2 regions of the Tardiphaga sp. genome follow, and region 2 is predicted to be linked to the other one. Evidence: riboswitches for the same ligand, from Rfam matches in the RefSeq annotation. Region 2 holds a riboswitch; the other holds the start of a gene.

Region 1 (3,500 bases), on a different contig from region 2:
CCCTGCGCGATCGCCTCCGACCCCGTGTGATTGACCGCATCATTCTCGACGACGATGCCGATCGGCATGTCGGAGGCGATGACCTTCCAGGTTGCCTTTGACGCCATCAATGCGCGCTTCAACCAGGCCATCTGCTCCGGGCCGATGAAATACGCATCGGGACCATAGGTCTCCTGCAGGTTGGGGCCGTTGGGGCCGCGATAGCTGCGCTCGTCCAGCATGAAGACGTCGAGATGCGGGCCGTAATTCAGCGTGCGATAGACGCGGCCCGGTTCGGCCGGATTGACCGAGATCGGATACATCTCGTGAAAGGCACGCGCGCCGCGCGCAGCCAGCAGCGTGATGTCGCGTTCCTTGTAAGCCGCCGGCAATTGCTTGGAGAGCGACCAGTTGTTGGTGACTTCGTGATCGTCCCACTGGCCGAAGATCGGCACCTGCGCGTTGAAGGCGCGAACATTCTCGTCGAGCAGATTGTATTTGTGCGCGGCGCGGAATTCGTCGAGCGTCTCGGCGACCTTGGCCTTTTCCGGCACGGTGATGGTGTTCTTCCAGACCGTGCCGTCAGGCAATTTCACTTCAGGCAGGATCGGGCCGTCGGCATAGATCGTATCGCCGGAATGGATCAGGAAATCCGGATTGTGCTTGCGCATGGTGGCGTAGGTGACCATGCCGCCATCCTCCGCATTGATGCCCCAGCCCTGTCCGGCGACATCGCCGCCCCACACGAAAGATACATCGCGGCGATCCGCTGGCGCGGTGCGGAAGCGGCCGGTCACGGGCTCGCCGACGATCTCCGTATGCGAAAGATCACGGAATTTGACGCGGTAGAAGATATCCTGCCCGGCCGGCAGATTGTCGAGCAGCAGCTTTGCTGTGAAATCGGTTTCGGGCAGCGCCGCCATCGGCGGCAAGGTCCGCGCATTGTTGAAGGACTCGGTGGTGGCGACTTCCACCATCATCTGCGCCGGCCGGTCGGCACGCGACCAGATCATGCCGCTATTGATCCCGACATCGCCGGACTGCACGCCATGCGACACCACCGGACGATCGGCCGCGCGGCTGAGGTAAGGCATCGCCAGAAAGCTGGCGCCTGCTGCAGCTGAGCGCGTGAGAAAACGACGGCGGGACATACGTAACGCCGAGAACTTGCAAGTCATGGCGAACTCCTGATCCTGGCTTTGACACCCATGGTGCTAGGCAGATCGCTTGACGCTGCGATGACAGGTGATGCGCAATATCAACACCTGTCGGTGCAAGTTGCGAATGACTGGCGACTGGATTGACACATTTGGAGATTTCACCTTAACGTGAACGGGACGGTTCCCTTCGGGGATCAAAAGGGAATGCGGTGAGGGGGATCCCCGATTCCGCGGCTGCCCCCGCAACTGTAAGCGGCGAGCCTGCGCCAAGAGCCACTGGGTATTCACCTGGGAAGGCGGCGACAGGCACTGACCCGCGAGCCAGGAGACCTGCCGCCAGTCGTGGTCACACGCGAGCACATTGGGCGGGGTGTCCTGGTGGAAGTCACACTGCCGCTGTGTAAGCGGCGGCGAGACTTGGTTTGCGGTGACGTGCCACGTAACCGCGAGTCCTGCAGATGACCTCCGTCTCCCATGCATCCAAGCGATGCAATGCTCTCCTTTCCTCCGTCGCACTGTCCTGCTTCCTTCTGCCCGCCGAAGGCTCGCTGCGACCTGCGCAATCGCACCACGTACTCGATCCCGTGGTAGTTCAGCCGACCGCGACGCCAACACGGGTACGCCGCACGACATCAGGCAAGCCCACGCGCGCTGCGCGCTCGCGGCAGCAGCGCAACGTTGCAGCCGACACTGGCGCGCCGGTCGCCACGCCGACAGGCCCGGTCTTCGCAGCGCCGACGCTCAACCTCACCGGCACGACATCCACTGGCAGCCGCCTTGGCCTGACGCGCCTGCAGACGCCGGCCAGCGTGGAAGTGATCTCCGCCGAGACCATGGGCGAACGCGGCCAGCAAAACATCATCGCCGCGGTGACGCAAAACGCCACCGGCTTCACCGCCCAGCCAGCGCCCGGCAATGGCAGCATCGCCTTCAACACCCGCGGCTTTAACGGCAACGGCACGGTGATGACACTGTATGACGGCACCCGCCTCTATGTCGGGTCCGGCACGCTGACCTTCCCCTATGACACCTGGTCGTCGGAGCGCATCGAAGTGCTGCACGGTCCTGCCTCGGTGATGTATGGCGAAGGCGCCATTGGCGGCGCCATCAATGTGGTCTCGAAACTGCCGCTGTGGGTGCCGCGTAATCAGGCCGAGATCTCTTTCGACACCAATATGGAACGCCGCATCGCCGTGGACAGCGGCGGCCCGGTGAGCAAGGACGTCGCCTACCGAATCACCGCCATCGGCAGCATGTCGGATGGCTGGGTCGACCGCGACCACCAGTCCAATGTCGAAGTCCACGCCGCCGTGCAGATCAAACAGACCGAAGACATCACCTGGACGATCTCAGCCGATTACGGTGACCGCAGTCCGTCGCGTTACTTCGGCACGCCGCTGATCAACGGCAAGCTCGACACGTCGTTGCGCTTCCAGAACTACAATGTCAGCGACAGCAGTATCCGCTATCAGGACAGCTGGAACCAGGTGAAAACCGAGTGGCGGGTGAGCGACGGCATCACGCTGCGCAACACCTTGTATTATCTGAACAGCCAGCGGCATTGGCGCGACGAGGAAAGCTATGTCTACAACGCCAGGACCGGCCTGATCGACCGCGGCGGCGGCAACTACATCGAAATCTTCCACGACCAGGCGCAGATCGGCGACCGTTTCGACGCCACCTTCCGCGGCCACATCTTTGGCATGGTCAACGAATTCGTCACGGGCTTCGACGTCAACAACATCTCCTTCACTCACACCAACAATTCGCCCTATGCAGGCTCGTCGTCGGTGCCACTGTTCAATTTCAATCCGGGTTCGTTCTACGCGACCACCTCACCGACGGTGCCGGGCTTCAGCACCACGACCAACCAATATGGCGTGTTCGCGGAAAACCGCTTGTCCGTCACCGACCAGCTGTCGCTGATCGGCGGCATCCGCCAGGACGAACCGACCGTTGAGCGGACCGACTACGTCACGCCCGGCAACAGCTATGAGAAGGCGTATCATGCGACCTCATGGCGCGCTGGCGCGGTTTATACGCCAATCCAGAATCTCGCTGTCTACGGCCAGTATTCGGTGGCGGTCGATCCGGTGAGCAACCTGATCACCAATTCAGCGGCGAACAGCACCTATCAGCTGTCCAGCGGCAAACAGGTGGAAGTCGGCGTCAAGCAATCGTTCTGGGGCGGCCGTGGCGAGTGGACGCTCGCTGGCTATGAGATCGTGAAAAACAATCTCCTGGCCCGCGATCCCAACAATCTGAACGTGACCTTGCAGGTCGGCCAGCAATCGTCACGCGGCATCGAGGCGTCGGTCGGGTTCGCGCTCGACCATGGCTGGCGCATCGACGCAAACACCG
Region 2 (3,500 bases):
AGAATCCGGCTGACGGCATCGGCCGTGCCGCAGGTGGCTCCTGACCATAGCCGATCAAATGCGCGGCATAGCGCAAGGCCAGCTGCGCGTTATCGACGCCACCCTCGCTGCAATAGCGCCACAGCGCGTGGGTGTCATCGCTACTGACCGTGCCACGCGCGGCCAGCTCGGCATTCCACTCCATCTCGCCGGGCAAACAGGCGAATTTGGCGCCGCGGCTCAGTGCGTCGCTGCGCAGGCTTTCGACGCCATGGGGCCAATAGCTGATGCCGCCGAGCATGCGCAGCACGACGATCTTCGCCCTGGCCAGCGTGCGCTCGACATAGAGATCGACCGACGCAGGATGACCGAGCGCCAGCATGTTGGTGAACCGCACGCTGGGGAAATCGCCTGGCAGTGTCGCATGCGCCGCATTGAATGCCGCCAGATCGCTGTCCGCCGCCGACAGCACGACGATATCGGCAGTGTCCTGCCCGAGATCGCGGGCGACGTCACCGTCGTCAATGCTGCCGGAGGTATCGAGCTTCAGATGCATGCGGGTGAACCTGCGTTACCCGGCGAGTGCCTTTCGTACCGCGTCGCCGTCGAATCCCTTCAGGCCGATCACAACGAGATGCTCGGCCTGCGCCAGATCCGGCCGCCCGAAAGCGAGCTCGACGCGGGCACCGACGGCCTGCACCACGATCGGCGCGGGCTTGTCGGCGATGCGCGCATGACCCTTCACGCGCAGCACGCCGTCGAGGCCAAGCGCGTCACTGATGCGTGCGCGCATCGCGTCGATGCTGGTGGCGGCGGCGGGTTTGACGACGATGCTGTCGAAATCATCATGGTCGTGTTCTTCCTCCTCGCCATGATGACCGGCGCGGGCCGCTATGTCGTCCTCCGCAGCCGCGTCGAGGCCGATCAGCACCGATGGCGCGAGATCGCCCTTGGAACGCACGATATTCACGCCCGGGCGCAACACGGCTTTAAGCTTGGCCTCGATCTCGGCAAGTTTCTCCGGAGCGACCAGATCGCTCTTCGAGAGCACCACGAGATCTGCGCAGGCAAGCTGATCCTCGAACACTTCCTCGATGGGATCGTCATGCTCGATGCCTTCGTCCCTGACGCGTTGCTCGGCGACAGCATCTTCGTCCAGCGTGACGCGGCCCTCAGAAAGCGCCAGCGCATCGACGACAGTGACGACGCCATCGACAGTGGCGCGGGTCTTCACTGCCGGCCATGCAAAGGCCTTCAGCAGCGGCTGCGGCAGCGCGAGCCCCGATGTCTCGATGACAATGGCATCGAGAGGCCGTTCGCGCGACAGAAGCTTGTCCATGGTCGGCACAAAGTCATCGGCCACGGTGCAGCAGATGCAGCCATTGGTGAGCTCGACGATATCGCCGGGCGCGCAGGCTTTAGCCGCGCATTCCTCAACGAGACCGCCATCGAAACCGGCATCGCCGAATTCATTGACGATCACCGCGATGCGACGGCCATCGGCCTGGGTCAGCAGCGAGCGCAGCAGCGTGGTCTTGCCGGCGCCGAGAAATCCGGTGAGCACAGTGACGGGAACGCGGGACATTCAATTCTCCTGGGAACGCTTGAGCCAGAGCGGAAGCCCGGCCGCGATGAAAGCGACATTCGGCACGGCGGCCGCGATGATCTGGTTGAGCCGGCCCTGTGCATCACGAAAGGCACGGCCGAGCGGGGTCTCCGGCACGAGACCGAGCCCGACTTCGTTGGACACGAAGACAATCGGATAGCGCGAGACATCGAGAAAGCGCACCAGACGCTTCGCTTCGATCTCCGGATCACGCTCGGCTAACATCAGGTTGGACAGCCACAGTGTCAGGCAATCCACCAGCACGACGCGCCCCACCGTGGCCTCGCGCGTCAGGGCATCGACAAGGGTCAGCGGTTCTTCCACGGTGATCCAGCCTTCGCCGCGCTGCCTGCGATGCTGCGCGATACGGACGTGCATTTCGTCATCGCCGGCCGTTGCGGTGGCCAGGTAAACCTTCGTCAAGCCGATGCCATCGACCAGCCTTTCGGCGAAAGACGACTTGCCCGAGCGCGCACCGCCCAGCACCAGTGTTGTTGTAGCGGCGGTCATTTCGGCGCACGCCCGTCTTCGGGCGACCAACGCAATGGCGGCACACGCGCAACCATGCCCTTCCGCAACACCTCGGCGCGCTCGCGCCAAGGTACGAGGCCGTAGTCGGATTTTTGATAGGAGTCGACGAAGGTCACCAGCGCCGCACTGCCACTGTCAGTCTGCAGATCACCGAACAGGAACGTGTAGCCATCCGGGCTCGTCACCGCGACCGTTGCCGGCCGCTTGCAGACGCTGAGGCATTGCACGGGACGCACCATCACTGCAGCATCGCCATCGTCGAGCGCGGCCTTCACGGCATCGAACATCTCAGGGCCTACGATCGTGCCGGTATCGGCGGCTTTGCAGCTGATGCACACGCTCACGACAACGGGGCAAGCCGGTACAGGTCGCGGCGGTTCGACCGAAATTTGTTCGCCAGAGATGTCGGCGTTGTCGTGATCCATTACATGCTCAGTTCATGCCCTCGCGGGCCTACGAGCTTTGTTGGATCGCGCCGACAGCATGGCCGTCGGTTCGCTCCCGTCCGGTGCACCCCGCCCCGACGACGCCTCCAAAGCACAGTTCGTGATGGCAGGTCTCCTGGCTCGCGAGTCAAAGCCTGCAGCCGCCTTCCCGGGAATTCCCAGTGGCACCAGCGCGGGCTCGTCGCTTACAGTTGCGGGGGCAGCGCCGGCCTCAAACCGGCTTCCCTATTCACCTTCCACGCGGAAGGACCATCGCAAAAGACGCTATCTGCCGGGTGCGCCGGGGTCAACCGCGCCGGCAAGCGACCGCCCGGACCTGTTGACCTTGCAGGCCGTCTTGCGTCAGTTAGGCCGCGAAAAGGAACCCTATGTCCGCCCATTCTCAGTCCTTGTGGCAGCCACCCGCCATTGCGCCCGTCGACCCGCAGATCGCGGCAGGCATCCGTGCCGTCATCGACGGCAAGGCCAAGCCGCCGCGATCACTGGGACGAATCGAGGATCTGGCGCTTCAGCTCGGCATGATCCGGCATCCGGGCGAACCGCGCGGCGACAGTGCCGTGCTGCTGGTATTCGCTGGGGATCACGGGCTCGTCGCCGAGGGCGTGTCGCAATATCCGTCGGCGGTGACCGTTGCGATGGTGATGACCTATCTGGCCGGCCGCGCCACAGCCAATGCTTTCGCCGCGGCCAACAATATCGGTGTGCGCGTGATCGACATCGGCGTTGCGGCCGAACTGCCGGTTCATCCGAAGCTGATCGACGCCAAGGTGCGCATGGGCACGGCCAATGCCGCGCGTGAGCCGGCGATGACTTCAGCGCAGGCGATTGATGCGCTGATGCGCGGCTACCGAATCGCCGTTGGCGAGATCAAGGCCGGCGCAGACATCCTCGCGCTTGGCGAAATGGGCATCGGCAACACCGCCTCCTCGGCATTGGTG

The links. Region 2 has a riboswitch for cobalamin ahead of ACEK02_RS31570 (DUF1636 family protein). Riboswitches for the same ligand answer to the same signal wherever they lie in the genome.
Region 1: it holds a riboswitch for cobalamin, as region 2 does, so the genes downstream of both, ACEK02_RS21655 (TonB-dependent receptor) here and ACEK02_RS31570 (DUF1636 family protein) in region 2, are expected to answer to the same signal.

The regions. Positions count from the first base shown of each region.
Region 1 covers NZ_JBGMOE010000161.1:255,058-258,557, reverse strand. The annotation lists gene ACEK02_RS21660 (alkaline phosphatase) at 1-1,157, opposite strand, end outside; cobalamin riboswitch at 1,301-1,492, shown strand; gene ACEK02_RS21655 (TonB-dependent receptor) at 1,598-3,500, shown strand, end outside.
Region 2 covers NZ_JBGMOE010000227.1:15,182-18,681, forward strand. The annotation lists gene cobN (cobaltochelatase subunit CobN) at 1-535, opposite strand, end outside; gene cobW (cobalamin biosynthesis protein CobW) at 551-1,564, opposite strand; gene cobU (bifunctional adenosylcobinamide kinase/adenosylcobinamide-phosphate guanylyltransferase) at 1,565-2,095, opposite strand; gene ACEK02_RS31570 (DUF1636 family protein) at 2,092-2,541, opposite strand; cobalamin riboswitch at 2,650-2,831, opposite strand; gene cobT (nicotinate-nucleotide--dimethylbenzimidazole phosphoribosyltransferase) at 2,931-3,500, shown strand, end outside.